Regions from separate parts of the Streptomyces nigra genome, predicted to be linked through region 2. Evidence: riboswitches for the same ligand, from Rfam matches in the RefSeq annotation. Region 2 holds a riboswitch; the other holds the start of a gene.

Region 1 (14,889 bases), 3.5 Mb from region 2:
CGCAGCCGAAGATAATCCTCCGGTTCGAAGAACATCTGGGTGATCGCGTAGTCCGCGCCGGCCCGGCACTTGTCCACGAAGTGCCGTACGTCGGTCTCCCGGTCGGCGGAGCGCGGATGCATGGCCGGGAAGGCCGCGACACCCACGCAGAAGTCACCGGACGCCTTGATCAGCTCGACGAGCTCGGCGGCGTAGGTCAGGCCCCGGGGGTGCGGCACCCAGTCGCCCAGCGGGTCACCGGGCGGGTCGCCGCGCAGCGCCAGCATGTTGCGGATCCCGGCGTCGGCGTACTGCCCGATGATGTTGCGCAGGTCGGCCACGGAGTGGTCGACGGCGGTGAGGTGGGCGATCGGCGTCAGCGTGGTGTCCGAGGCGATGGCCTCGGTCGCCTTGACGGTGCCGGCGCGCGTGGAGCCCCCCGCGCCGTAGGTCACCGAGACGAAATCGGGGCGCACGGCCTCGACCCTGCGCAGCGCGTTCCACAGGTTCCGCTCGCCCTTCGGGGTCTTGGGGGCGTAGAACTCGAAGGAATACGTCGTCTTGCCGGTCGCGAGCATGTCGCGCACGGTACGAGCGTGGTCCGACCTGATGGATGCGGTGCCGAGGGCCATACTCGCAGGTTAACCAGGGGTACCCGGTCCCCCAACCGGACGCCGGACATTTGCCCGATTTGTCGGCCTGCTGTCCACGCCTTGGACAGATCGGGGCCGAGAAGCGCCCCGGACACCCCTCCAAGATCCCCGGACGCCCATCATCCGAGACGGCTCGGCACGGAAAATGAGACGGCGGAAATGAGACGGACCGGTTCAGTCCTGCCGCAGCCGCTTCGCGAACTCCGCCGCGGCCGCCCCGGGGTCGTCCGCCTCCGTGACGGCCCGGACGACGACGACCCGGCGGGCGCCGGCCTCCAGCACCTGGTCGAGGTTGCCGAGGTCGATGCCGCCGATGGCGAACCAGGGGCGCTCGGTCCCGAGGGCGGCGGTGTGCCGGACCAGGCCGAGACCGGGGGCGTGGCGGCCGGGCTTGGTGGGGGTGGGCCAGCACGGCCCGGTGCAGAAGTAGTCGACGCCGTCCTGGCGGGCGGCCGCGGTGGCCTCCGCCTCGCTGTGCGTGGAGCGGCCGATCAGGACGTCGGGGCCGAGGATCGCGCGGGCGGCGGGGACGGGCAGATCGCCCTGGCCGAGGTGCAGGACGTCGGAGCCGGCGGCATGGGCCACGTCGGCCCGGTCGTTGACGGCGAGCAGCTTGCCGTGCCGGGCGCACGCGTCGGCGAACACCCGCAGATGCTCCAGTTCCTCGGCGGCCTCCATGCCCTTGTCGCGCAGCTGCACGATGTCGACGCCGCCGGCGAGCACGGCGTCCAGGAACTCCGCGAGGTCGCCCTGGCGCCTGCGGGCGTCGGTGCACAGATAGAGCCGGGCGTCGGCGAGTCGCGCGCGGGCGCTGCCCGCGGTGGCGGTGTCGGACATACGGAGCCCCCTGGGGTCGGCGGTGCCGGTCGGATGCCGGCCGCAGGCACCGTACCCAAAGCCGCCGACGGGGTCGCCGGGCGGGCAGGGCTGTCCCGCGGGGCGCGGCGGACGGACGCCACGCCCCGGGGGCGTTCACCCGGGCGGCCGGGCCCGGGTCACCGGTCGACGACGGCCCGGGGCCGGCCGCGTGGGCCGGGCGGTGTGCGGGTCAGACGGCGAGCGCCTGGGCGCGGCGCTTCACCTCCGTGCCGCGGTTCTCGCTCAGGGCCTGCGCCGGCGTGCCGGGCAGGGAGGGGTCGGGAGTGAAGAGCCACTCCAGCATCTCTTCGTCCGTGAAGCCGTCGTCCCGCAGGAGCGTCAGGGTCCCGGACAGGCCCTTGACGACCTTGTCCCCGTCGATGAAGGCGGCGGGGACGTGCAGCGCGCGGTTCTCACCCCGGCGTACGGCGATGAGCTGGCCCTCCTTGACCAGCTGCCGGACGCGGGTCACCTCGACGCCGAGCATCTCGGCGATGTCGGGAAGGGTGAGCCAGGCGGGGACGAGAGCATCGATCTTTGCGTCAATCTCGGTCACGGGAACAAGCCTGCCATCTGGCACCGACAGTCGGAAGCCAGGCCGGTCCGCACGGGCACGGCCGTCGCCCCCGCGCGCTACGCGGTCGCCGACTTCAAGGGCCGCGCGGGGTCCGCCAGCAGGGTGGCGTCCATCGGCGTGCCCGCCTCGATCAGCCGCCGTCCCTGGGCCAGGTCCCGGGGCCGGCCCACCGCCAGGAGCGCGGTCAGCCGCCCCTCGCGCAGCCAGCAGACCGACCAGGACGGGCCCGCCGGGTCGCCGCGCCACAGCAGCGTGTCGGCGCCCGGGTGGTGTCCGGCGTACTGCACGAACCGGCCGAACTGCTCGGACCAGAAGTAGGGCACGGGGTCGTAGGGCGCGGCGGTCTCGCCGAGGATGTCGGCGGCGACCGTGCGCGGCCCCTGGAGGGCGTTGTCCCAGTGGTGGACGAGCAGCCGCTCGCCGTAGCGCCCGGAGGGGAAGGAGGCGCAGTCGCCGACCGCGTACACGTCCGGCACCGAGGTGCGCAGCCGGTCGTCGGCCAGGACCTCGCCGTGCGCGCCGAGCGCGATGTCCGAGCCGGTCAGCCAGGCGGTGGCGGGCCGGGCCCCGATGCCGACGACGACGGCGCCCGCCGGTACCCGCGTGCCGTCGGCCAGGACGACCTCGCCGGGCTCTACGCGCTCCACGCGGGTGCCCGTGCGCAGCACCGCACCGCTGTCCGCGTACCAGGCGGCCATCGGGGCGGCCACCTCGGCGGGCAGGGCGCCCGCGAGCGGCCGTTCGGCGGCCTCGACGACGGTGACCGCGCAGCCGGCCTCACGGGCGGCGGTGGTGAACTCGGCGCCGATCCAGCCCGCGCCGACGACCACGACGTCGTGCTGCCGGGCGAGCACCGGGCGCAGCCGCTCGGCGTCGTCCAGGGTGCGCAGCAGATGCACACCGGGGACGCCCTCGGTGCCCGGCAGCCGCAGGGGCTCGGCGCCCGTGGCGAGGACCAGCACCTCGTAGGGGACGGGCCCGGCCTCGGTGTCCAGGACGTGGTCGGCGGTGCGGAGGCCCAGCACCTCGCAGCCGAGGCGCAGTTCGACGCCGAGCGTCTCGAAGTCGACGTCGAAGGCGGAGCCCTCGGCGGTGCCGAGCAGCACCGCCTTGGACAGGGGCGGGCGGTCGTACGGCTGGTGGGGCTCGGCGCCGATCACGGTGATCGTCCCGGTGAAGCCCTTCTCCCGCAGGGCGACCGCCGTCTGCACACCGGCCATGCCGGCACCGGCGACGACCACGGACCGCTGCGACTGGGTGGTTGGCTCGCTCACCCGCTCACCATAGACACTCGTCGTCAGCTCGGGTTCCGGCCCCGGCCGCGTCGCATGGCGAGGAGCGCGCCCGCACCCGTGGCCACCGCCGCGGCGGCCACACCCGTGAGCGGCAGCGCCGAGGAGCCGGTGTCCGCCAGTTCGCCGCCGTTCGAGCCGTCGCCACCCGTCGACGACGACCCGCCGGCCGAGCCGCCCGTGGAACCGCCTGACGACCCGCCTGACGAGCCTCCCGTGGAGCCGGCCGACCCGCCGCCCGTCACGTCCAGCGTGATGTCGGCCTTGTCGTTGGCCTTGTCGGGGTCGAACGAGCGGCGTTCGGGGCTCAGCGCGATCGAGCCCTTGGCGCCGGCGATCCGCTTGTCGATCCTCAGCTGGAAGGTGTATTCCATCTGGGCGTCCTCGGGCATGTTCATACCGAGGTGTGCGGGGCAGTTGTACGTCCCGCCCTTGTCGTGGCAGTAGTAGTCGCGCTTGACCACCGACGTTCCGGCGGGAAGCTTGATCAGGACGTGGACGCCCGGCACCTCGCCCTCCTCCAGGAGCCAGGCGGGCCCGGCGTTGGCGAACCTCACCTTCATCGTCACCGTGTCACCGGCCCTCCCGCTCAGCGCGGCACCCGTCACCCGATAGTCGGCCGTGTTGACAGTGGTGACCGGCACGTGGACGTACTTCGCGGAACCCGCGCCACCGGCCGGTCCCTCGACCAGTTTCACCGCCGGCGCGGTCCCCGGCACCGACGGCTCTCCGTTCTCGTCGTCCGACGGGGCGTCCCCGTACCCGACACGCAGCCGCAGCCTGTCGTTGTACGCGCGGTCCAGTGCCTCGACCCGGAGAGGCTTCTCGGGCGTAAGGACGACGCCCGGCTCCACCGGCTGGTCGTACGCGCACGTCGCGGTCCAGTACTCGGGCATCTCGTCGTAGGACCTGACGTGCTGCACACGGCAGTTGGAGGGGACGTCCACGAGGTCGAGCCCCCGGGTGACGGAGTAGGAGACCCACGCCGTCCGGGCGGTCACGGTGCCCTTGTTCGCCACGGTGACCGGCAGGTCGAACGTGCTCCCCGGCCGCAGCCCGTGGACCGGCTCGACTCCGCCGAGGACCAGGTCGGGTGCGGCTTCCTCGCCGAAGGCGGCGGGAGCCGCGGCCAGCACGATCAGGCCGGCGACGACAGCGGCACTCGAGGCGCGGCGGCTGTGCGGGGGTCTGGGCATGGGAGATCCTCTGCTGGGACGCGGGTGGACGGACGGCGCCCACCGGGGAACAGTCCTTGGATCGCTAGACCCCCGCCGGCCGGCAACGGTTGTACGTCCGCCACATGACGGGCCGTCAGTCGGATGCGAGGACCTGCTCCACCACGCTGGTGCCGCTGCCCCGCTGCGACTCCCACTCCCAGGTCTCCGTCAGCCGCACCCGCCCGTCCGGGAGTTCGCCCACCGTGGACAGGCAGTGCCCGGACGAGGTCGTGCCGTCCCGCTTCAGCTGCACGTACCGGAAGTCGAGGCGGTCGCCCTCCCGGGTGCCGACGAGGTGCCCGCGCACGACGTCGCCGCCGCTGTACTCGGCCCAGATCACGCCGTCCTGCTCGTGGTACGTGAACCGGGTGCGCGTCCCCACCTGCCCCGGCGCCTGGTCGGCGACGGGGGCGAGGACGAGACCTTCGAGCGAGCGGGCCATGCGGGGAGGCTCCCTTACCGATACCGGGGACTGCGGGCTAGGGTGGCCACCGTAGAGCACTCGCGGGAGCCCGGACGCACCGGGCTGAGAGGGAGGCTGGCGGCCTCCGACCGTACGAACCTGATCCGGGTCATGCCGGCGAAGGGAGGGGCTGGACGCCCATGTCGCGTACGCGTACCTCAGACGTCCTCGTCGTGGGGGGCGGGATCATCGGACTGGTCACGGCGTGGCGGGCCGCGCAACGCGGGTTCGCCACCGCCGTGGTGGACCCGGACCCGGGCGGCGGGGCCGCCCGGGTGGCGGCCGGGATGCTGGCCGCGGTCACCGAACTGCACTACGGCGAGCAGACCCTGCTGGGCCTGAGCCTCGACTCGGCCCGCCGCTATCCGGACTTCGCGGCCGAGCTCGGCGACCTCACCGGGCACGCCCTCGGCTACCGCAGGTGCGGCACGCTCGCCGTCGCCCTGGACGCGGACGACCGCGCGCACCTGCGCGAGCTGCACGCCCTGCAGAGCCGTTCGGGGCTGGACTCGGAGTGGCTGACGGGCCGGGAGTGCCGGCGCCTGGAGCCGATGCTGGCGCCCGGGGTGCGCGGCGGGCTGCGGGTGGACGGCGACCACCAGATCGACCCGCGGCGGCTCACCGGGGCGCTGCTGGCCGCGTGCGAGCGGGCCGGCGTCACCTTCCACCGGACCTGGGCCGAGCGCCTGGACGTCACCGCGGACCGGGCCACCGGGGTCACCACCACGGACGGCACCCGGCTGGCCGCGGACCGGGTGGTCCTCGCGGCGGGCAGCCTGAGCGGCCGGCTCGCGGGCGTCCCCGACGCCGTACGGCCGCCGGTGCGGCCCGTGAAGGGGCAGGTGCTGCGGCTGACCGTGCCGAAGGGCCTCGCGCCGTTCCTGAGCCGTACGGTGCGGGCGGTGGTGCGGGGCAGCCAGGTGTACCTGGTGCCGCGTGAGAACGGCGAGCTGGTCGTCGGCGCGACGAGCGAGGAGCTGGGCTGGGACACCACGGTGACCGCCGGCGGCGTGTACGAGCTGCTGCGGGACGCCCACGAGCTGGTGCCCGGCATCACCGAGCTGCCGCTGACCGAGACCCGGGCGGGCCTGCGCCCGGCCTCCCCCGACAACGCGCCGCTGCTCGGCCCGACCGCGCTGGACGGGCTGCTGCTCGCCACCGGACACGGCCGCAACGGCGTGCTGCTCGCCCCGGTCACCGGGGACGTCCTGGCGCACGTCCTGACCTCCGGTGAACTGCCGGACGTGGCCCGTGACTTCACCCCGCTGCGGTTCGCCGCCGTCCGCGAGGAGCAGCCCGCATGAACATCTCGCTCAACGGCGAGCGGCGCCGGGTCGACCCCGGTACGGCGCTCGACACCGCCGTACGGCTTCTCACGCAGGCCCCCTCCGGGGTGGCCGCCGCCCTCAACGAGACCGTCGTCCCGCGCGCGCAGTGGCCGTCGACGCCGCTGCGCGAGGGGGACCGCGTCGAGGTCCTGACCGCCGTGCAAGGAGGCTGAACCATGGCCGACGACCCCCTCGTCATCGGGGACCTGTCCCTCACCTCCCGGCTGATCATGGGCACGGGCGGGGCGCCCAGCCTGGACGTCCTGGAGCGGGCGCTGGTGGCGTCCGGGACGGAGCTGACGACCGTCGCGATGCGCCGGGTGGACCCCTCGGTGCACGGCTCCGTCCTGTCGGTGCTGGACCGGCTCGGCATCCGGGTGCTGCCGAACACCGCGGGATGCTTCACCGCGGGCGAGGCGGTGCTGACGGCCCGCCTCGCGCGCGAGGCGCTCGGCACGGACCTGGTGAAGCTGGAGGTCATCGCCGACGAGCGGACCCTGCTGCCGGACCCGGTCGAGCTGCTGGACGCGGCGGAGACGCTGGTGGACGACGGTTTCACGGTGCTGCCGTACACGAATGACGACCCGGTGCTGGCGCGGAAGCTGGAGGACGCCGGGTGCGCGGCGATCATGCCGCTGGGCTCGCCCATCGGCTCGGGGCTCGGTATCCGCAATCCGCACAACTTCCAGCTGATCGTGGAGCACGCGCGCGTGCCGGTGATCCTGGACGCGGGTGCCGGTACGGCCTCGGACGCGGCGCTCGCGATGGAGCTGGGCTGTGCGGGTGTGATGCTCGCCTCGGCGGTGACGCGGGCCCAGGAGCCGGTGCTGATGGCCGACGCGATGCGGCACGCGGTGGAGGCGGGCCGGCTGGCGCGCCGGGCGGGCCGCATCCCGAGGCGGCACTTCGCGGAGGCGTCCTCGCCGGTGGACGGCCTGGCGCGGCTGGACCCGGAACGGCCCGCGTTCTGAACGTACGTTCGGTCACGGCTCCCGAAGGCTGAGTCGTCCGTCACAGGACGGTCGCAGTCCCGCCCCGATCCCGGCGGGACCGGACGGGGTGTCGGTGTCGGCTCGTACACTCACCTGCGTGGATACGACCCTTCAGGACCCTCTGGTCGGGCAGGTGCTCGACGGCCGGTATCGCGTGGACGCGCGAATCGCGGTCGGCGGGATGGCCACGGTCTACCGGGCCCTGGACACCCGCCTCGACCGCGTGCTCGCGCTCAAGGTGATGCATCCGGCGCTGGCGGTGGACGGGGTGTTCGTCGAGCGGTTCATCCGGGAGGCGAAGTCCGTCGCCCGGCTGGCCCACCCGAACGTGGTGCAGGTCTTCGACCAGGGCACCGACGGGTCGTACGTCTATCTCGCGATGGAGTACATCGCGGGCTGCACCCTGCGCGACGTCCTGCGCGAGCGCGGGGCGCTCCAGCCGCGGGCCGCGCTCGACATCCTGGAGCCGGTGCTCGCCGCGCTCGGCGCCGCGCACCGCGCGGGGTTCGTGCACCGCGACATGAAGCCGGAGAACGTCCTGATAGGGGACGACGGCCGGGTCAAGGTCGCCGACTTCGGCCTGGTGCGCTCGGTGGACACCGTGACCAGCACCACCGGCGCCGTCCTCGGCACCGTCTCGTATCTCGCGCCCGAGCAGATAGAGCAGCCGGGCGCCGCCGACGCCCGTGTCGACGTGTACGCGTGCGGGGTCGTCCTCTACGAGATGCTGACCGGCGAGAAGCCGCACGACGGGGACTCCCCCGCCGTGGTGCTCTACAAGCATCTGCACGAAGACGTCCCGCCGCCCTCCGCCGTGGTGCCGGGCCTGGCCTACGAGCTGGACGAGCTGGTCGCCTCCGCCACCGCCCGCACCCCGGGCGTCCGCCCGTACGACGCCGTGGCCCTGCTCGCGCAGGCCCGCGTGGCGCGCCAGGCGCTCACCGACGAGCAGCTGGACGCGATGCCGCCGCAGGCGCTGTCCGACGGGCACGACAACGCGGACGACCGCACGAGCGTGATCCCGCGCGGGCTGACGGTGCCCCGGCCGCTGCCGGTCGACGGGGACGAGCCCGTCCACCGCACCAGCCGTCTGGAGATGCCCCCGGCCCCGCCGGCCGGGCCGCCCCGCGCGCGTGCCTCGCGCCGGCCGCGCGGCCCGATGGTCGTGGTGGCCGCCGTGCTGCTGGCCCTCGGCCTCGGCGCGGGGATCTGGTACATCAACTCCGGGCAGTTCACCGAGGTCCCCCCGCTGCTGTCGAAGAACGAGGCGCAGGCCAGGGACCGTCTGGAGCAGGACGGGCTGGACGTCGGCAAGGTGCGGCGGGCGTACAGCGACACCTTCGACCGCGGCACGGTCATGAGCACCGACCCGAAGCCGGGCGCCCGCATTAGGCAGAACGACTCGGTGGACCTGGTCGTCTCCCTCGGCCCGAAGACGGTGAAGGTGCCGGACCTCAGGGACCGCACACTGGCCCAGGCGCGGGCCGCGCTGAAGGAGCGCGGTCTGGAGCCGGGCATGGTGACACGGGAGTTCGACGACGAGATCGCGCGCGGCTCGGTCATCTCCACGTCCCCGGGTGAGGGCTCCACGGTCCGCTCGGGCTCGGCGGTCGCGCTGACCGTCAGCAAGGGCAGCCCGGTCGACCTCCCGGACGTCACCGGCGAGAGCCCCGAGGACGCGCGGGCCGAGCTGGAGGAGGCCGGCCTGAAGGTGCGGATCGCCCCCGGCCGGGTCAACTCGGAGTTCGACGCGGGTCTGGTCGCCCGGCAGTCGCCCGGCGAGGGCACCCGGGCGGCCGAGGGCGACACCGTCACGCTGACCCTCTCCAAGGGCCCCGAGATGATCGAGGTCCCGGACGTGGTCGGCGACAGCGTCGACGACGCCAAGGCCCAGCTGGAGGCCGCCGGCTTCGAGGTCGACGAGGACCGCGGGCTGCTCGGCCTGTTCGGGGACACGGTGAAGAAGCAGTCCCCCAAGGGCGGGGACAAGGCGCCGAAGGGGTCGACGGTCACCATCACCATCCGGTGAGGCGGGCGGGGGCGGCCGGGTGACCGGGCCGTTCCCGCCGCATGACACCCTGGACGGGTGAGAAGTCAGCAGTCCGGTTCCGCCCTCCCCGGGCCCTCCCGCAACCCCGTCGGCGGCCATGTCCCGGTGGCCGGCGGCCTCAGCTCCGTCGGCCTCGCCTACGCCCGCGATCTGAAGGCCGAGACGGTCCAGGTCTTCGTCGCCAACCCGCGGGGCTGGGCGACCCCGCCCGGCAATCCGCGCCAGGACGAGGAGTTCCGGGCGCTCTGCGCCGCCGAGTCCATACCGGCCTACGTACACGCGCCGTATCTGATCAACTTCGGCTCGCACACCGAGGCGACCGTCGAGCGGTCCGTGGAGTCGCTGCGGCACTCGCTGCGGCGCGGCCGGGAGATCGGGGCGCTCGGCGTGGTGGTGCACACGGGCAGCGCGACCGGCGGCCGGGACCGATCGGTGGCCCTGAAACAGGTCCGCGAGCATCTGCTGCCGCTGCTGGACGAGCTGACCCACGACGACGACCCGTTCCTGCTGCTGGAGTCCACCGCCGGGCAGGGCTCCTCGCTGTGCTCGCGGACCTGGGACTTCGGGCCGTACTTCGAGGCGCTGGACGCCCATCCGAAGCTGGGCGTCTGCCTGGACACCTGCCACATCTACGCGGCCGGCCACGACCTCACCGGCCCCTCCGGGATGCACCAGACCCTGGACCTGCTGGTGGACACGGTCGGCGAGGGCCGGCTGAAGCTGATCCACGCCAACGACTCCAAGGACGTCGTCGGCGCCCACAAGGACCGGCACGAGAACATCGGCGCGGGGCACATCGGCGAGGACCCGTTCCGCGCGCTGATGACGCACCCGGCCACCGCGGGCGTCCCCCTGATCATCGAGACCCCGGGCGGCAAGGAGGGTCATGCCGCGGATGTGGAGCGGCTGAAGAAACTTCGCGACCGCTGACCGAGACCGGAATACCCCCAGGGGGTATATGGTTCTGATGGAGCGAGAGACGGATATCGCGCGTCAGGGGGCGTCATGCAACACGAAGCACATGCGTCACACGTTCACCACCACCACGAGGGAATGACCGGGGGCACCGGCTGGGAGACCGCCGTCCGGGCCACCCTCCACTGCCTCACCGGGTGCGCCATCGGCGAGGTGCTCGGCATGGTGATCGGCACCGCGCTCGGCTGGAGCGCCGTGCCGACCCTGATCCTCGCGATCGCGCTCGCCTTCTTCTTCGGCTACGCGCTCACCCTGCGCGGCGTCCTCAAGGCGGGCCTCGGCCTGCGGGCCGCCGTGAAGGTGGCACTGGCCGCGGACACCCTGTCCATCGCGGTGATGGAGCTGGTCGACAACGGCGTGATCGTGCTGTGGCCGGGCGCCATGGACGCCGGGCTCGGCGACCCGCTGTTCTGGTGGGTGCTGGCGATCGCGCTGGCCGTCGCCTTCGTCGCCACCACCCCGGTCAACAAGTGGATGATCGGGCGCGGCCGGGGCCACGCGGTGGTGCACCAGTACCACTGAGGCCGACGCAACCGGGAGTCAGAGCTCGGGGCCGTCCCCGGGCTCTTCCTGGTAGGAGTAGCGCTGCTCGCGCCACGGGTCGCCGATGTTGTGGTAGCCGCGCTCCTCCCAGAAGCCCCGGCGGTCGGCGGTCATGTACTCCACGCCACGGACCCACTTGGGTCCTTTCCAGGCGTACAGATGGGGGACGACCAGGCGCAGCGGAAAGCCGTGCTCGGCGGTCAGCAGCTCGCCGTCGCGGTGGGTGGCGAAGATCGCGCGCTCATGGGCGAAGTCGTCCAGCCGCAGGTTGGAGCTGAAGCCGTACTCCGCCCACACCATGACATGGGTGACGGTGGACGCGGGCGGCGCGATGTCGAGGATCGTGCGGGCCGGGATGCCGCCCCACTCGGCGCCGAGCAAGCTGAACTTCGTGACGCAGTGCAGATCGGCGACGACGCTGGTGTACGGCAGGGCCGTGAACTCCTCGTGGGTCCAGCTGTGCTTCTCGCCGTCGGCGGTGGCGCCGAAGACCCGGAAGTCCCAGCGCTCGGGGCGGAACTTGGGCACCGGACCGTAGTGCGTGACCGGCCAGCCGCGCTGGATGCGCTGACCCGGCGGGAGCTCGGAATGTGCTGCTGCCCCACCTTCGCGCTCCACCGGCTGACCCATGCCTCCATCCTGACAGACCCGGGACGGTGCACCTGACCACACCCCCCACCACACCACCCAAAACCGACCAAGGATGCACTTACTTACTAAGTGAAGACTTACTGGACGATCTTCGCGCCCGGTGGAATCATGCGGCGCATCCTGCCAGTCCCCCGCGTGGAAGGAGCCCGTAGCGATGCAGGGCGACCCCGAGGTCCTCGAATTCCTCAACGAGCAGCTCACCGGTGAGCTCACCGCGATCAACCAGTACTGGCTGCACTACCGCATCCAGGACAACAAGGGCTGGACGAAGCTCGCGAAGTACACGCGGGAAGAGTCCATCGACGAGATGAAGCACGCGGACAAGCTCACCGAGCGCATCCTCATGCTCGACGGCCTGCCCAACTACCAGCGGCTCTTCCACGTCCGGGTCGGCCAGACGGTCACCGAGATGTTCCAGGCCGACCGGCAGGTGGAGGTGGAGGCGATCGACCGCCTCAAGCGCGGGATCGAGGTGATGCGCACCAAGGGCGACATCACGTCCGCGAACATCTTCGAGGAGATCCTGGCGGACGAGGAGCACCACATCGACTACCTGGACACCCAGCTGGAGCTCATCGAGAAGCTCGGCGAGGCGCTCTACATCGCCCAGCAGATCGAGCAGCCCAGCTAGATCCGGGGGCTGGGCGGACTAGGCGGCGTCCTCGAGGTCGGAGACGACCGGACGGCCCTGGTCGGCGAGCTCGGGGCGGGGGCAGGCGCCCCGGCCCAGCAATGCCTGGATACGGCGCACGCACGATCCGCAGTCGGTGCCGGCCTTGCAGGCCGAGGCGACCTGGCGGGGGGTGCAGGCGCCGTTCTCCGCGTGCTTCTTGACCTGCTGCTCGGTGATGCCGAAGCAACTGCAGACGTACACGCGGTTCACCTCCCGACGGGGTCGATGTGCCATCCCCTGTTCGGTGAGGCAAACCTAACCTTACCCGTCATGGCAGGAGCACAAAAGTGGGGTGGGGCATGGATCCTGTGTGATCCATGCCCCACCCCCCATGATCGGGAAGATCACTGGTCGCGGTACATCTCCGCGACGAGGAACGCCAGGTCCAGCGACTGGCTGCGGTTCAGCCGGGGGTCGCAGGCCGTCTCGTAGCGCTGGTGCAGATCGTCGACGAAGATCTCGTCGCCGCCGCCCACGCACTCGGTGACGTCGTCGCCGGTGAGCTCCACATGGATGCCGCCCGGGTGGGTGCCCAGCGACTTGTGGACCTCGAAGAAGCCCTTGACCTCGTCCAGCACGTCGTCGAAGCGGCGGGTCTTGTGCCCGGAGGCCGCCTCGAAGGTGTTGCCGTGCATCGGGTCGGTCACCCAGGCCACGGTGGCACCGGAGGCGGTGACCTTCTCGACCAGCTCGGGGAGCTTGTCCCGGATCTTGTCGGCGCCCATGCGGACGATGAAGGTCAGCCGGCCCGGCTCGCGCTCCGGGTCGAGGCGGTCGATGTACTGCAGCGCCTCCTCGGCCGTCGTCGTCGGGCCGAGCTTGATGCCGATGGGGTTGCGGATCCGCGAGGCGAACTCGATGTGCGCGCCGTCCAGCTGCCGGGTGCGCTCACCGATCCACACCATGTGCCCGGAGACGTCGTACAGGTGCCCGGTGCGGGAGTCGACCCTGGTCAGCGCGGACTCGTAGTCGAGCAGCAGGGCCTCGTGCGAGGCGTAGAACTCGACGGTCTTGAACTCCTCCGGGTCGGCCCCGCAGGCGTGCATGAAGTTCAGCGCCTGGTCGATCTCGCGGGCGAGCTGCTCGTAGCGCTGGCCGGAGGGGGACGACTTCACGAAGTCCTGGTTCCAGGCGTGCACCTGGCGCAGGTCGGCGTAGCCGCCAGTGGTGAAGGCGCGCACCAGGTTGAGCGTGGAGGCGGACGCGTTGTACATCCGCTTCAGGCGCTCGGGGTCCGGGACGCGGGCGTCCTCGGTGAAGTCGAAGCCGTTGACGGAGTCGCCGCGGTAGGTCGGCAGGGTGACGCCGTCCCGGGTCTCGGTCGGCTTCGAGCGCGGCTTCGAGTACTGGCCGGCGATCCGGCCGACCTTCACGACCGGCACCGAGGCGGCGTACGTCAGCACGGCGCCCATCTGGAGGAGGGTCTTGAGCTTGTTGCGGATGTGATCGGCGGACACGGCGTCGAACGCCTCGGCGCAGTCGCCGCCCTGGAGGAGGAACGCCTCTCCCTTGGCGACGGCCGCCAGCCGGGCGCGCAGCTGGTCGCACTCGCCCGCGAAGACGAGCGGCGGATACGACTCGAGGTCCGCGATCACTGCGCGCAGAGCCTCGGGGTCGGGGTACTCGGGCTGCTGCGCCGCGGGCAGGTTTCGCCAGGTGTTGCCAGCGCTCGGGCTGGTCTTAGCGTTCACGGTCACGACCTCAACATTACGGGGTCGTGTCGGGCGTCCCGCCCCATGCCCAGCAATTGAGACACGGGGTACACCAGTCGGACATGCGGTAGGGTGCGTGGCATGTTCGCGCACTCGATCCAGAACTGGTGGTGGACCGCTCATCCGGCGGCCCGCTGACTGCGCGTATCCAAGACTTCGCGAAGGCCGCCCGAGGGGCGGCCTTCGGTGTTTTCGGGGTCCGTTCCTCCCAGTGAGAGGGAACCGGACCCATGCACCTGCTCGACCTGCTCGACGATCCCCGCCCGTTCGCCCTGCTGCGCCGTCGCGCGCCGGGCCACGACGAGAACACCGTGGAGGTCCTGCTCGGCCGCGTCGGCACCCGGGAGCGGCTCGCCGACCTCCCCGACGAGGGCCTCGCCCTCGTGCCCTTCCGGCAGATCAGGGAGCGCGGCTTCGACGTCCGCGACGACGGCACCCCGCTGACGGTGCTGACGCCCGAGCAGTCGTACACCGTGCCGCTGGACGACGCGCTGGCGCAGCTCCCGGCGCACGAGGTGCGGGTCGAGGGCGGCGGCTTCGACGTCGGCGACGAGGAGTACGCGGAGATCGTCGGGCGGGTGCTGGACGAGGAGATCGGGCGCGGCGAGGGCGCCAACTTCGTGATCCGGCGGACGTACGAGGGCCGGATCGAGGGGTTCTCCCGGGCCGACGCGCTGGCGCTGTTCCGGCGGCTGCTGGAGGGCGAGCGGGGCGCGTACTGGACGTTCGTCGTGCACACCGGGGAGCGGACACTGGTCGGGGCCAGCCCGGAGGTGCACGTGCGGATGTCGGGCGGCACGGTCGTGATGAACCCGATCAGCGGGACCTACCGCTACCCCCCGAGGGCCCGACCCCGGAGCATCTGCTCGGCTTCCTCGCCGACGGCAAGGAGATCGAGGAGCTGTCGATGGTGGTCGACGAGGAAC
Region 2 (14,889 bases):
GCCTCAAGGAGCTCGAGCAGATCGACTTCGAGGATGTGGCCGCGTCCGGCCTCACCAAGAAGGAGCTGCTCGTCCTCTCCCGCGAGAAGGCCAAGCTGGAGAAGACCCTCGGCGGTATCCGCGAAATGCAGAAGGTGCCCAGCGCCGTCTGGATCGTGGACACCAAGAAGGAGCACATCGCGGTCGGTGAGGCCCGGAAGCTCAACATTCCGGTCGTCGCCATCCTCGACACCAACTGCGACCCCGACGAGGTCGACTACAAGATCCCGGGCAACGACGACGCGATCCGCTCCGTCACCCTGCTCACCCGCGTGATCGCCGACGCCGTCGCCGAGGGCCTCATCGCCCGCAGCGGTGTCGCCACCGAGGGCAAGGGCGAGAAGGCCGCCGGCGAGCCGCTGGCCGAGTGGGAGCGCGACCTGCTCGAGGGCGAGAAGAAGGCCGACGAGGCTCCGGCCGCCGCCGAGACCCCGGCTGCGGAGGCCCCGGCCGCCGAGGCCCCCGCTGCGGAGGCTCCGGCCGCCGACGCTCCGGCCGCCGAGGGCGAGCAGGCCTGACACCGTCAGCGTTGACGGCGGGAGCGGTACTGGATCCCACGGCCTCCGTGCCGCGGTGACACCCGCTCCCGCCGTTCACCTGTAGGTCGACGGAAGGTCCGCGGCCCCGGCTAGTCCATGGAAGCCGCAGACCCCGTCGTTCTTCGATCTTCCAGACTTCCAGAAAGATTCACAGACTCATGGCGAACTACACCGGCGCTGACGTCAAGAAGCTCCGCGAGCTCACCGGCGCCGGCATGATGGACTGCAAGAAGGCGCTGGACGAGGCCGAGGGCAACGTCGAGAAGGCCGTCGAGGCGCTCCGCATCAAGGGCCAGAAGGGCGTCGCCAAGCGCGAGGGCCGCTCCGCCGAGAACGGCGCCGTGGTCTCGATCATCGCCGACGACAACTCCTCCGGTGTCCTCGTCGAGCTGAAGTGCGAGACGGACTTCGTCGCCAAGGGCGAGAAGTTCCAGGCCGTGGCCAACGCCATCGCCGAGCACGTCGCCAAGACCTCCCCGGCCGACATCGAGGCCCTGCTCGCCTCCGAGATCGAGCCCGGCAAGACCGTCCAGGCGTTCGTGGACGAGGCCAACGCCAACCTGGGCGAGAAGATCGTCCTGGACCGCTTCGCGCAGTTCGGCGACGGCTACGTCACGGCGTACATGCACCGCACGATGCCCGACCTGCCCCCGCAGATCGGTGTCCTCGTCGAGCTCGACAAGCCGAACGCCGAGATCGCCAAGGGCGTCGCCCAGCACATCGCCGCCTTCGCGCCGAAGTACCTCTCCAAGGAGGACGTGCCGGCCGACGTCGTCGAGTCCGAGCGTCGCGTCGCCGAGGAGACCACCCGCGCCGAGGGCAAGCCCGAGGCCGCCCTGCCGAAGATCGTCGAGGGTCGCCTCAACGGCTTCTTCAAGGACGCCACGCTGCTCGGTCAGCCGTACGCGCTCGACAACAAGAAGTCCGTCCAGAAGATCCTGGACGAGGCCGGTGTCACCCTGAAGCGCTTCACGCGCATCAAGGTCGGCATCTGAGTCCGTACCGCGCTCGACGCCCCGTCCCTATAGGGTCGAAGGCAGTCGATGGCGGACGCCGCCACCGCGCTCGCGCGGCTGACGGACGACAGCAGATCTGACGAGGAGGCCATTGCCGCGCATGGGATGCGAAACACACCCCACCGGCAATGGCCTTCTTCGCATGTGCACCCAGTAACAAAGGCGGGATCTCGATGACCACCAAGGCCCAGAAGAGCGACGACGGCAAAGTACACGGCCGGTTTCTGCTGAAGCTGTCAGGAGAGGCCTTCTCCGGCGGCGGGGGACTCGGTGTCGACCCGGACGTGGTGCACAAGATCGCACGTGAGATCGCGGCCGTCGTACGCGACGGCGCGGAGATCGCCGTCGTCATCGGCGGCGGCAACTTCTTCCGTGGTGCCGAACTGCAGCAGCGCGGCATGGACCGCGCGCGCTCCGACTACATGGGCATGCTCGGAACCGTGATGAACTGCCTCGCCCTCCAGGACTTCCTGGAGAAGGAGGGCATCGACAGCCGGGTCCAGACCGCCATCACCATGGGTCAGGTCGCCGAGCCGTACATCCCGCTGCGCGCCGTGCGGCACCTGGAGAAGGGCCGCGTGGTCATCTTCGGCGCCGGTATGGGCATGCCGTACTTCTCCACCGACACCACCGCCGCGCAGCGCGCCCTGGAGATCGACGCCGAGGCGCTGCTGATGGGCAAGAACGGCGTCGACGGGGTCTACGACTCCGACCCGAAGACCAACCCGGACGCCGTCAAGTTCGACTCCCTCGGATACGGCGAGGTCATCACCCGGGACCTCAAGGTCGCCGACGCCACGGCGATCACTCTGTGCCGCGACAACAAGCTCCCGATCCTCGTCTTCGAGCTTCTGGCGGAGGGCAATATCGCCCGTGCCGTCAAGGGTGAGAAGATCGGCACGCTGGTGGGTGAGCAGGGAGGTCGGGGCTGACGCTCCGACGCCGATCCGTCCGGGGGACGGACGGGACGGACCCTGGCCGGGGGATGGACAATGTCCTGCCGGTCGGGAACCGTGCAGGAAGAAGACGCGACGCAGCCGGCCGCCGCCCCCACAGGAACCGCAGCCGGGCCTTTCACTCAAGACACGCAGGAGCAAGTGGTGATCGAAGAGACCCTCCTCGAGGCCGAGGAGAAGATGGAGAAGGCCGTCGTGGTCGCCAAGGAGGACTTCGCCGCGATCCGCACCGGCCGTGCGCACCCGGCGATGTTCAACAAGATCGTGGCCGACTACTACGGTGCGCCGACGCCGATCAACCAGCTGGCCTCGTTCTCCGTGCCGGAGCCGCGCATGGCGGTCGTCACCCCGTTCGACAAGAGCGCGCTGCGCAACATCGAGCAGGCGATCCGCGACTCCGACCTGGGCGTCAACCCGAGCAACGACGGCAACATCATCCGTGTGGTGTTCCCCGAGCTCACCGAGGAGCGCCGCCGCGAGTACATCAAGGTCGCCAAGGGCAAGGGCGAGGACGCGAAGGTGTCCATCCGCTCCGTCCGCCGCAAGGCCAAGGACGCCATCGACAAGCTGATCAAGGACGGCGAGATCGGTGAGGACGAGGGCCGGCGTGCGGAGAAGGAGCTCGACGACACCACCCACAAGTACGTCGCTCAGGTGGACGAGCTGCTGAAGCACAAGGAAGCCGAGCTGCTCGAGGTCTGATGAACGACTCTTCCTGGGGCGCGCCGACCGGGGCCGGGCAGGCCGGGTACTGGGGGCCCGACGATCGAGGACCTGTCCAAGGGGCCGACCCGGCGGGTCCCGCGTACGATGCGCCTCAGGCGCAGCAGACTCGCCCCATGCCCATCGTGCCCGACGAACCCGCGTACGGCGGAGACCAGGATGACGACCGGGGGGCCGCTCGGCTGAGCGGCCCCTTGTTCCGCGAACAACCGCCGCAGGCGCGGCCTCACCACACGCCGCAGGCGCAGCCGTTCCCGGCCGCCACACCGCAGAATCCGGAGCCCATGCCCGACGCCTCGCAGCCGGCGCCCCCGCCGCAGAAGAAGAGCGCGGGACGCGACCTGACCGCTGCCATAGGGGTCGGCGTCGGGCTCGGTGTGGTGATCGTGGCGTCGCTGTTCGTCGTCAAGGCCGTGTTCGTCGGTGTGGTCGCGGTGGCCGTGGTCGTGGGCCTGTGGGAGCTCACGAAGCGGCTGGAGGAGCGCAAGGGCATCCGGGCGCCGCTCGTCCCGCTGGCCGTCGGCGGCGCCGCGATGGTGGTCGCCGGGTATGTGCGGGGTGCCGAGGGCGCCTGGGTGGCTATGGCGCTGACCGCGCTGGCCGTCCTGGTCTGGCGGATGACGGAGCCGCCCGAGGACTATCTGCGGGACGTCACGGCGGGCGTGTTCGCCGCGTTCTACGTGCCGTTCCTCGCCACGTTCGTCACGATGATGCTGACCGCGGACGACGGGGCGTGGCGCGTCCTGACGTTCCTGCTGCTGACGGTCGTCAGCGACACCGGCGCGTACGCCATCGGCTGGCGCTTCGGCCGGACCAAGCTGGCGCCGCGCATCAGCCCCGGCAAGACCCGTGAGGGCCTGCTGGGCGCGGTGAGCTTCGCGATGGTGGCGGGCGCGCTGTGCATGCAGTTCCTGATCGACGACGGCCAGTGGTGGCAGGGCCTGCTCCTGGGCCTCGCGGTGGCGGCCAGCGCCACGCTGGGCGACCTCGGCGAGTCGATGATCAAGCGCGACCTGGGCATCAAGGACATGGGCAGCCTGCTGCCGGGCCACGGCGGCATCATGGACCGCCTGGACTCCCTCCTGCCGACGGCCCCGGTGGTGTGGCTGCTGCTGGTGCTGTTCGTGGGCTCGAGCTGACCGAACGCGACGCGTGACCACGAGGAAGCCCCCGCTTCTGAAGAGCGGGGGCTTCCTTGTGGTGAGGTCTTACTCCTCCGGTTCCCAGGCGCGCAGCAGGCCGAGGGGCCCAGGCTGCGCTCCGCTCCGCCGGGCGCGCTTCCCGGCTCTGGCTGCGCCCGCGCTCCTGCTTTCGGCCCGCTCGGCGCTGCCGCCGCCGACGCGCGCCCACAGGTGGACAGGCCGGTAGGTATGAGTCGATCACCGCATAGAGCGGCCTACGGTCAAGACGATGCCTCCGGCGGGGGATCGGCCGGCACCGGGGTGGAGGGGGCGCCGTTCCCGACTGCGAGTCCGTAGTGGCGTGCGCGGGGTGCTCCCATCCCGCACACCATCGACCCAGGCAGAGCCGAGCAGACGCGGCCCCTGAGGTCCAGGCCGTTCGTACGGTGGCGCGCTCCACCTGGACGCCAGGAACCACGCCCGCTCCACGGCGTACGGGATGGGAGGTGGGGAGAGTGGTGGATGAGGTAGCAGCAGGTCCGCAGAGGATCTACGGGCGGGCCTACAGAGCCCATGCAGTCAGGTGTCCCAGGACCTCAAGTCCCCTCACAGGCAGGTAGGGTCCTACCTCACTTCAGCAGATGGGGGCCCGGTGGCACATACGATGGCATCGCCCCGGCGTCGGATACGCGCCGTGGTTGCTCTGGCCGGGCTGATGGCCGCCGGGTGTGGTCCGCCGGACCACCCCCTGATCGCCGTCTACTCGACGCAGGGGGGCGAGGTCCGGGTCCGGCTGCGGCCGTGCCCGGGGTCGGCGGTCACCTCGGTGAAGGTCATCCGCCTGGGCGGGGAGCCGTCCGGCAAGGCCGCGCCCCCCGGGCTGGACTACTGGCTGGGCGCGCCGCCGAAGCCCATGAAGGGGGAGCAGGACCTCGACCTGTCCTCCCTGCCCGCGGACTGGCGGGCTCGGCAGAAGGGGACCGGCGGACTGACCGCGGGAAGGTACACGCTGAGGTTCACCTCGGGGCACCGCAACAGCGTCGACTACCGCGGAGAGACCACGTTCCGCCCGGCGGACCTCAATAAGCTCGGGCCCGGCGAGGTCCTGACCGGCGGCAAGGTCATGTCCCTGAAGGAGTTCAGGAAGAAAGCAGACGAATCCTGCTGAGCGGGAACGCGAGAACCCGGGGTCCAGAGGAACCCCGGGTTCCTGTGTTCGCTACGCGTTGACCGAGTCCTCGGCCTCGCTCTCCTCCTCGGAATCCGACTCCGAGCCAAGACCCTGGGCCGACTCCTGTGCAGTCTCCTCGGCCGCCCCGCGCGGCGAGGGGATCTCCGCGGCGAGGCGGGACTCCATGCGCACCCGGCTCTCGTCCGCCTCGGCGCACAGCGCCGCGGTCGCCTCGTCCGCTGCCCGGGCGGCTCGATGAACAGCCCGGCGGATCTCTGAGGAACCAGACACACTCCCTTCTGGCATCCACATGGCAGGGTCCGGCGCGGGAGAGGCCGTGCTGTACAGCAGCGAAGTGCAGCAACCACCACGTCCACGACCGACCGCGACCAGCCCCGGACGACGGACTGACGGCCCCGACAGACTTCAGCAACCGCCCCGCCCGTAGTTCGCATCGAGGCGGTCACGAACCCGGCTCGGGCCGTCTCGGGGCCGGCGGAGGGCACTCAACGACGACCGGCGCCGACAACACGGTTGAAGGAGCGGAGTGCTTACGGCACGGCTCCGATCGGGACGGACACGGCGGCGGCTTCGGTGGCGTCGGTCGGTACCGTCGCTTCGGTGCGGCGCAGGTCGAGCACGATGAGGACGGCCGTGGCGACGCCGAGGTAGATGAGGAGATTGATCAACGCCTGGCTGGTTCCGTGGCCGTCGAAGTAGATGGTGTGATGCAGGAGGATGTAGCCGTTGCGGGGTGGCAGGTAGGGCCCGAGGTCGCGCCAGAAGTCGGGCAGATACGGCACCCCGCTCGCGCCGCCCGACGAGGGGTTGCCGAGCAGGATCATCAGGACGACCGTCACGAGGGTGCCGATGGGGCCGAGCAGTTTCTGCAGGATCGCGGCGACGAAGGCGACCACGGCGACGATCAGTGAGCAGATGGGCCAGGTGATCCAGAACTTGCTGCTGGGGAAGCCTTCCAGCCAGAAGCAGACGATCAGGTCGATGACCAGGCCGCTGATGACGGCGAACCCGGCGAGCTGGGCGGCGCGCCAGCGGCCTGCCGCCTTGCCCGTGGCGGCCATGAGCAGGGTGGAACTCATGTATCCGCCGATGAGCAGGGGGACGAGCATGAGTGCCTGGACCAGGCCGAAGGGGTCCTTGGCCGCCAGCGGCAGGGGGGTGTACTGCTGGACCTTCAGTTTCTGCCCGGTGCTGCGGGCAGCCTCTTCGAAGTGCACCGCGAGATCGAGGGGCGCCAGGTCGCTCATGGAGGGCACCACGATCAGGGCGTTCGATCCGCCTGAGGAGACCAGTGCGCCGTAGATACGGGCCTCGTCCATCGCGGTCCTTGCCGCTGCTTCGTCCGGATACTGAGTGACCTTCAGAGAAATGTTCTTCTCGGCCGCGGCCAGGAGGGGCGAGGATCCGACCGTGCCGAAGGGCAGGTTCGACGCCTTGGGGGCATGCCCGGCACTCATGTACGTGGTGGCGAACAGACTTTGCATGACAGCGCAGACGCCCAGCGCGACGAGCATCCCGATCATGGCCCGGCGGCGATCGGTGGTGCCCGCCGTGCCTGGTGTCGGCGACGGCGCCTGTGGGTCGCCTGCTCCGGTGGTCGGCCTGGCCCGCCGGATGCGGCCGAACCAGGCGATGACGGCTGTTCCGGCGGCGGCATACAGGAACAGCACGATCAGAGGGGTGGCGATGTCGTTTCCGTCGAAGTAGAGCACGTGGTTGACCAGGGTGACCGCGTTCTGTGGTGGGAGGAGCACTCCGATGTTGCGCCAGTAGACCGGCAGCAGATAGGTGCCCAGTCCTCCGGCCGGCGGACCACCGATGACGATGAACAGCACCGCCACGAGGAGTGTGCCCAGCTTGCCCACCAGGGCCTGTAGTGCCGCGGCCGCCAGCGCCACGGCCGAGGTGATGAGCCAGAAGCACGGCAGCAGCGGCCAGAAGTGGCTGCTGGAGTACGCGCCGATCCCCAGTCCGGCGATCAGGTCGGTCAGAAGTGCGCCCACCAGGGCATAGCCGATCAGGATGGCCGCCCGCCACGGTGCGGCGGCGACGCCGTGGGCTGCCTTGAAGACCAGCACGGCAGCCAGATAGCCGCCGATCAGCAGCGGGAGCAGCAGCAGCGACGTCACTGCGCCGACCGGGTCACTCGACGTCAGAGGCGCGACCTCCCGCACGGTGACGGGCCGGCCCAGCTTGTGCGCCGCTGCGAGGAACGCCGGCTCCAGCTCGGTCTGGGCGAAGAAGCTCTTCGCCGGGACCACGACCAGCGTGTCGGACGAGGACTCGGCGATGTAAGCGCCGTACAGCTCGCCGCGATCTGCCGCGGCCGTGACTGCCGACTCGCTCGGATAGGACGTCAGCTCGAGCCCGGCACGCGATGCAACCTCCGCGACCACGGGAGAGGGCGGGCCGGTCACACCGAACGGCATGTTCCGGGGGACCAGAAGCTGCTGGGCACTGACCAGACACAATGCGAGCAGGGCCTGTGCCGCGAGCACCACGGCCAACGCGGCGACGATCTTCAGTACACCGCCTCGCCCTCCCGTGGCAGGAGCCGCCTGGGCCAGTCGCCTCGCCATCACTGTCCTCCATCAGCGTCTACAGCCCGGCCAACGTGCGGCACCCCGATTGCTTCCCCTGGGTATCACCACACGGACTTGATCGGGCGGCAACTCGGAGGACGTCCGACAGATGAGCGGATGTTTCGACCTGAAGCGGGGGCGCAGGGCAGCAGTGCCAAGGAAGCGACGGCATTGCTGACGGCATCGACGGCGGACGGCAGCGGCACTCAGCAGCCCAGCATGGCGCCTGCGTAGGTCCTCCAGGCAGCCCCCCAAGGCTCGCCCGCATCTACTGAGCACCGGCCCCAAGGGGCCTACGGGTCGCCAGGTGCCGGCCGCGGACTTGGTGCGGAAGAGCTGGGAGGCAACCGTCGCGGCCCTGCCCATGGAGGCCCGGGTCACCGGAGAGGTCATCGGTCGCCGGCCCTTCGGCGTCTTCACACGTGTAGACGGCGTGCCGCACGCCGTAGCGCCGGCGGAGATCACGGCCATGCCGCAGGGGATGGACCTCCCGGCCCTGGGCGCCTTCGTCAGTGGGGCGGTGCACTGGCACACCGCACATGACCACCAGGTCAAGGTCCGGCTCGACGAGTGGCAGGCGGCCGACGAGTGATCGCCGCTGGGCCGTCCCCGGGCCGTGCGAGGTTGGCCGACGATGACAGACGGCACCCGTGGGTGACCGCCCCCACCCCGCTCCGGCCTGGGCATCCAGAGTTGATCTGCCACACTGGAAGGGTTATGCCTGCACCCGGAGAACTCACATTCGTCGCCCCGCGCGGAGCCAAGAAGCCGCCGCGGCATCTTGCCGATCTCACGCCCGGTGAGCGCAAGGACGCCGTCGCCGCTATCGGCGAGAAGCCGTTTCGTGCCAAGCAGCTGTCGCAGCACTACTTCGCGCGGTACGCGCACGATCCGGAGCAGTGGACCGACATCCCCGCCGGGTCGCGTGCCAAGCTGCGGGACGAGTTGCTGCCCGAGCTGATGACCGTCGTGCGGCATCTGTCGACCGACCAGGGGACCACGCGCAAGACGCTGTGGCGGCTGTTCGACGGGACGCTCGTCGAGTCGGTGCTGATGCGGTACCCGGACCGGGTGACCATGTGCATCAGCTCGCAGGCCGGGTGTGGGATGAACTGTCCCTTCTGCGCTACGGGGCAGGCCGGGCTGGACCGTAATCTGTCGACCGCTGAGATCGTTCATCAGATTGTCGATGGGCTGCGGGCACTTCGGGACGGCGACGTGCCCGGTGGGCCCGCTCGGCTGTCCAACATCGTCTTCATGGGGATGGGCGAGCCGCTCGCCAACTACAAGCGGGTCGTCGGGGCCATTCGGCGGCTCACCGATCCTGAGCCCGATGGCCTTGGGCTTTCGCAGCGTGGGATCACCGTTTCGACGGTCGGGCTGGTGCCTGCCATTCATCGGTTCGCCGATGAGGGGTTCAAGTGCCGGCTCGCGATCTCGCTGCACGCGCCCGACGACGAGTTGCGGGACACCCTCGTCCCCGTGAACACGCGGTGGAAGGTGCGGGAGGTGCTGGACGCCGGGTGGGAGTACGCGGCCCGGTCCGGGCGCCGGCTGTCCATCGAGTACGCGCTCATCCGGGACATCAACGACCAGGCCTGGCGCGGTGACCGGCTCGGGCGGCTGCTCAAGGGCAAGCCCGTGCATGTGAATCTGATTCCGCTGAACCCGACGCCGGGGTCGAAGTGGACCGCCTCGCGGCCCGAGGACGAGAAGGCCTTCGTCGAAGCCATCGCCGCCCACGGTGTACCGGTGACGATCCGGGACACCCGTGGTCAGGAGATCGACGGGGCGTGTGGTCAGCTCGCCGCCACCGAGCGGTAGTCTGACCGGCGTCAACACATCTGCATATTCCGACAGGGGAGCGCCACAGCGCTGAGAGTGCGGCACCGGCCGCAGACCCTCCGAACCTGGCCCAGGTCATTCTGGGTAGGGAGATCGGTCATCACTCGAGCTGTTGCGCCCTGCCCGAGCCCCCCGGGGCCACGGGCAGGGCCGCGTCTCTTCCTGGTCACTCCAGGAGGAATCAAGTGGGCATCACCAAGAAGGTCACCGTCCTGGCCGTCGGGCTGGGGCTCGTCACGCTGTCCGCCTGCGGGTCGTCCGGCGGGGACGACAGCGGCGGCGGTTCCAAGACCGTCACGCTGGTCAGCCACAGCTCGTGGGCCGTGTCCAAGGACGTCCTCGCCGCCTTCGAGAAGCAGTCCGGTTACAAGGTCCGGGTCCTGGAGGACGGCGACGCCGGGGAGGCCGTCAACAAGGCCATCCTGACCAAGGACAACCCGCAGGGCGACGTCTTCTTCGGCGTCGACAACACCCTGCTGTCCCGCGCCCTCGACAACGGCCTGTTCCAGCCGTACGAGGCCAAGGGCTCGGACATGATCCTGCCCGAGTTCCGGGTCGACCAGGGCAAGCACCGGGTCACCCCCGTCGACACCGGCGACATCTGCGTCAACTACGACAAGGCGTACTTCAGCAAGCACAAGCTGGCCCCGCCGACCTCGTTCGACGACCTGATCAAGCCCGCCTACAAGGACCTCCTCGTCACCGAGAACGCCTCCACCTCCTCGCCCGGCCTCGGGTTCCTGCTCGGGACCGCCGCCAAGTACGGGGACGAGGGCTGGCAGGACTACTGGAAGAAGCTGAAGGCCAACGGCGTCAAGGTCGTCAGCGGCTGGGACCAGGCCTACAACGAGGAGTTCTCCGGGTCCGCCGGCGGCAAGAAGGCCAAGGGCGACCGGCCGCTCGTCGTGTCGTACGCCTCCTCGCCGCCCGCCGAGGTCATCTACGCCGACCCGAGGCCGACCACCGCGCCGACCGGCGTCGCGGACGGCACCTGCTTCCGGCAGTTCGAGTACGCCGGTCTGCTGAGCAACGCCAAGAACGCCGAGGGCGGCAAGGCGCTGATCGACTTCATGCTGACCAAGACGTTCCAGGGCGACATGCCGCTGAACATGTTTGTGTACCCCGTGGTCGAGGGCGCGCAGGTGCCCAAGGAGTTCACGGAGTTCGGGCCGGCGGCCGAGAACCCCCAGACCATGGACCCGGCGAAGATCGCCGACCATCGTGACGACTGGGTCAAGTCGTGGACCTCGCTCGTCCTGAGGTAGTGGGACGCCGTACGCGGAGCGCGGCGGCGCGGCTCGGTCTTGTCGCCGTGCCCGTCGCGTTCTTCGCGGTGTTCTTCGCCTACCCGGTGGCCGCGATCGTGGCGCGCGGCCTGAACGTCGACGGGGAGTGGCGGTTCGGGCGGCTGTGGGACGTGCTCGGGCAGTCCGACATCCGGCACGTGCTGTGGTTCACCACCTGGCAGGCCCTCGCTTCCACCGCGCTCACCCTGCTGATCGCGCTGCCCGGCGCCTATGTCTTCGCCCGCTTCGACTTCCCCGGCAAACAGGTCCTGCGGGCTGTCGTGACCGTGCCGTTCGTGCTGCCGACCGTCGTCGTCGGCACCGCGTTCCTCGCGCTCGTCGGTCGCGGTGGACTGCTGGACGAGCTGTGGGGCGTACGGCTCGACACCACCGTGTGGGCGATCCTGCTCGCGCACGTCTTCTTCAACTACGCCGTCGTCGTACGGACGGTGGGCGGGCTGTGGGCGCAGCTGGACCCCCGGCAGGAGGAGGCCGCGCGGATGCTGGGGGCGTCCCGGTGGACCGCCTGGCGGACCGTCACCCTGCCGGCGCTCGGGCCCGCCGTGGCCGCCGCCGCGCTCATGGTCTTCCTGTTCACCTTCACGTCGTTCGGCGTCGTGCAGATCCTCGGCGGACCGGCGTTCTCCACCCTGGAGGTGGAGATCTACCGGCAGACCTCGGAGATCTTCGACCTGGCCACCGCCGCCGTCCTGACGATCGTGCAGTTCCTGGCGGTCGGCGCGATTCTCGCCGTGCACGCCTGGACCGTACGGCGGCGGGAGAGCACCCTGCGGCTGGTCGACGCGGGCCTGACGGCGCGGCGGCCGCGCGGGGCCGGGCAGTGGGCGCTGCTGGCCGGCGTCCTGGCCGTCATCGTCGTCCTTCTGCTGCTGCCGCTGGCCGTGCTGGTGCAGCGGTCGCTCGACGCGCCGGACCTCGGCTACTACCGGGCGCTCACCGAGGCCGACGGCGGGGTCTTCCTCGTCGCCCCGATCGAGGCGATCGGCAACTCGCTGCAGTACGCCGTCGTCGCCACCCTCATCGCCGTGCTGGTCGGCGGACTCGCGGCGGCCGCGCTGACCCGGCGGGACGCGGGCCGGTTCGTGCGGGGCTTCGACGCGCTGCTGATGCTGCCGCTCGGGGTGTCCGCGGTGACCGTCGGATTCGGGTTCCTGATCTCCCTGGACGAGCCGCCGCTCGACCTGCGGAGCAGCTGGATCCTGGTGCCGCTCGCGCAGGCGCTGGTCGGGGTGCCGTTCGTCGTACGGACCATGCTGCCCGTGCTGCGGGCCGTCGACGACCGGCTGCGGGAGGCGGCCGCGGTCCTCGGTGCCTCGCCGTGGCGCGTGTGGCGGGAGATCGACCTGCCGATGGTGCGCCGGGCGCTGCTGATCGCGGCCGGGTTCGCGTTCGCGGTGTCGCTGGGCGAGTTCGGCGCGACCGTGTTCATCGCACGGCCCGACAACCCGACGCTGCCGGTCGCCGTGGCCCGGCTGCTGGGGCGGGCCGGCGACCTCAACTACGGCCAGGCGATGGCCCTTTCGACGGTGCTGATGGTGGTGTGCGCGGTGGCGCTCCTCGTGCTGGAGCGGCTGCGCACCGACCGGACGGGGGAGTTCTAGATGCTGCTGAGCCTCGAGGGCGCGACGGTCCGCTTCGGTGGGCGGGCGGTGCTCGACACCGTCGATCTGGAGGTCGCCGAGCACGAGATCGTGTGCGTGCTGGGGCCCAGCGGCAGCGGCAAGTCGACGCTGCTGCGGGCCGTGGCGGGGCTGCAGCCCCTGGACGCCGGCCGGGTCACCCTCGACGGGCGCGACCAGGCCGGGGTGCCCGCGCACCGGCGCGGCGTCGGCCTGATGTTCCAGGACCACCAGCTGTTCCCGCAGCGGGACGTCGGCGGCAACGTCGCCTTCGGCGCCCGGATGCGCGGCGCGTCCCGCCGTGAACAGGCCGAGCGGGTCGCCGAGTTGCTGGACCTCGTCGGGCTGCCGGGGGCCGCCGCGCGGGCCGTCGCCTCGCTGTCCGGCGGCGAGCAGCAGCGGGTGGCGCTCGCCCGTGCTCTCGCGCCCCGGCCGCGACTGCTGATGCTGGACGAACCGCTGGGGCAGCTCGACCGCTCGCTGCGGGAGCGCCTGGTCGTCGAACTGCGGGAGCTCTTCGGGCGGTTGGGCACGACCGTGCTCGCCGTCACCCACGACCAGGGCGAGGCGTTCGCGCTGGCCGACCGGGTCGTGGTGATGCGGGACGGCAGGATCGCCCAGACGGGGACGCCGCTGGAGGTGTGGCAGCAACCGGCCGACGCGTTCGTGGCCCGCTTCCTCGGCTTCGACAACGTGGTCGAGGGCACTGTCGCCGGGGAGGCCGCCGACACCCCCTGGGGCAAGCTCCCGGTCGGCGAGAACGCCCCGCAGGGCACCCGGCCCCTGCTCGTACGGCCCGCCGGGGTACGGCTCGTCGCGCCCGACGAGGGACTGCGCTGCACGGTGGCCGCGCGGACGTTCCGCGGCGCCCATGTCGCCCTGCAGCTACGGCCCGAGGAGGCGCCGCGCCTGGAGGCCGCCTGCGCGCTGCGGGAGGCGCCCGAGGTCGGGGACGTGGTCGGCGTGGAGTTCGACCCGGCGGAAATCGTGGTGCTCGGCTGATCGCCCGGCGCTTAGGGTGCGGGCATGACGACGCTCGCACATGATCGCTACTGCGACGAGATAGATCACCAGGTCGGCCTGCTGAGGGCCGTGGTGACCTCCGGGGCCGACCTGTCGGCCATCGTGCCGACCTGCCCCGACTGGTCGCTGGAGCAGCTCGTCCGGCACACGGGAGAGGCCCTGCGCTGGGTGGAGCTGATGGTGCGGACACGCGCCGAGAAGGAGATCCCGGAGGAGACCGTGCCGGGCGCCCAGGGCCCCGACGCGCAGGGCGACCCCGCCGCGCTCGACGCCTGGCTGGCGGAGACCGGCGACCTGCTCGTCGGCACGCTGCGGGAGGCCGGCCCGGACACGGCCGTGTGGTCGTGGGCCGGGGTCCCCACCGCCGGGTTCTGGGCCCGCCGGATGACGCACGAGCTCACCATCCACCGCGCCGACGCGACGCTCGCCGCCGGACTGCCGTACGAGGTGGCCCCCGAGATCGCGGCCGACGCGATCGACGAGTGGCTGGAGATCGTGCAGTGGGCGCAGCGGACCATCCCCGACGACCCGGCGCGCGAACTGCGCCGGCCCGGCGCGAGCATCCATCTGCACGCCACCGACCCCACGCCCGGGGTGGACGCCGAGTGGTTCGTCGACCTCGGCGGGGACGCGATCGTATGGCGGCGCGGGCACGAGAAGGCGACGGTCGCGCTGCGCGGCAGCCTCACCGACGTCCTGCTGGCGTTCTACCGCCGACTGCCGCTGGACGCGCCGGAGTTGGAGGTCCTGGGTGAGCGGGAGCTGCTGGAGTTCTGGCTGGAGCGGGCGACGTTCGGCTGAGGGCTGAGGGCTGAGCGCGAAGGCCTGGTGCGGGCTCCGGACACGGCAGTGGCCCGCCCCCGGGAAGGGGACGGGCCACAACGGTGTGACGGAAGGGCGGGATCAGCCCTCGCTCTTGGCCCCACG

What was found. A riboswitch is a leader RNA that binds a small molecule or an ion and turns the genes downstream of it on or off. The one in region 2 is predicted to bind thiamine pyrophosphate.
Region 1: linked by a shared signal. The riboswitch ahead of thiO (glycine oxidase ThiO) and the one ahead of DC008_RS25330 (thiamine ABC transporter substrate-binding protein) in region 2 are both predicted to bind thiamine pyrophosphate.

What each region holds. Positions count from the first base shown of each region.
Region 1 covers NZ_CP029043.1:1,920,630-1,935,518, forward strand. The annotation lists gene metF (methylenetetrahydrofolate reductase [NAD(P)H]) at 1-611, opposite strand, end outside; gene thiE (thiamine phosphate synthase) at 807-1,469, opposite strand; gene DC008_RS08910 (Rv2175c family DNA-binding protein) at 1,681-2,046, opposite strand; gene DC008_RS08915 (NAD(P)/FAD-dependent oxidoreductase) at 2,124-3,287, opposite strand; gene DC008_RS08920 (hypothetical protein) at 3,365-4,555, opposite strand; gene DC008_RS08925 (avidin-fold protein) at 4,671-5,018, opposite strand; TPP riboswitch at 5,071-5,182, shown strand; gene thiO (glycine oxidase ThiO) at 5,180-6,343, shown strand; gene thiS (sulfur carrier protein ThiS) at 6,340-6,540, shown strand; gene DC008_RS08940 (thiazole synthase) at 6,544-7,338, shown strand; gene pknB (Stk1 family PASTA domain-containing Ser/Thr kinase) at 7,457-9,388, shown strand; gene DC008_RS08950 (deoxyribonuclease IV) at 9,446-10,339, shown strand; gene DC008_RS08955 (DUF4396 domain-containing protein) at 10,415-10,906, shown strand; gene DC008_RS08960 (sulfite oxidase-like oxidoreductase) at 10,925-11,557, opposite strand; gene bfr (bacterioferritin) at 11,733-12,209, shown strand; gene DC008_RS08970 ((2Fe-2S)-binding protein) at 12,228-12,452, opposite strand; gene DC008_RS08975 (class II 3-deoxy-7-phosphoheptulonate synthase) at 12,596-13,948, opposite strand; gene DC008_RS36430 (trp operon leader peptide) at 14,045-14,101, shown strand; partial or broken gene DC008_RS08985 (anthranilate synthase family protein) at 14,194-14,889, shown strand, end outside.
Region 2 covers NZ_CP029043.1:5,422,867-5,437,755, forward strand. The annotation lists gene rpsB (30S ribosomal protein S2) at 1-557, shown strand, start outside; gene tsf (translation elongation factor Ts) at 737-1,573, shown strand; gene pyrH (UMP kinase) at 1,768-2,526, shown strand; gene frr (ribosome recycling factor) at 2,695-3,252, shown strand; gene DC008_RS25300 (phosphatidate cytidylyltransferase) at 3,252-4,412, shown strand; gene DC008_RS25305 (hypothetical protein) at 5,089-5,562, shown strand; gene DC008_RS25310 (hypothetical protein) at 5,614-5,856, opposite strand; gene DC008_RS25315 (hypothetical protein) at 6,117-8,093, opposite strand; gene DC008_RS35730 (hypothetical protein) at 8,476-8,760, shown strand; gene rlmN (dual-specificity RNA methyltransferase RlmN) at 8,886-9,992, shown strand; TPP riboswitch at 10,017-10,122, shown strand; gene DC008_RS25330 (thiamine ABC transporter substrate-binding protein) at 10,199-11,278, shown strand; gene DC008_RS25335 (ABC transporter permease) at 11,254-12,921, shown strand; gene DC008_RS25340 (ABC transporter ATP-binding protein) at 12,922-13,941, shown strand; gene DC008_RS25345 (maleylpyruvate isomerase family mycothiol-dependent enzyme) at 13,966-14,763, shown strand; gene DC008_RS25350 (LAETG motif-containing sortase-dependent surface protein) at 14,866-14,889, opposite strand, start outside.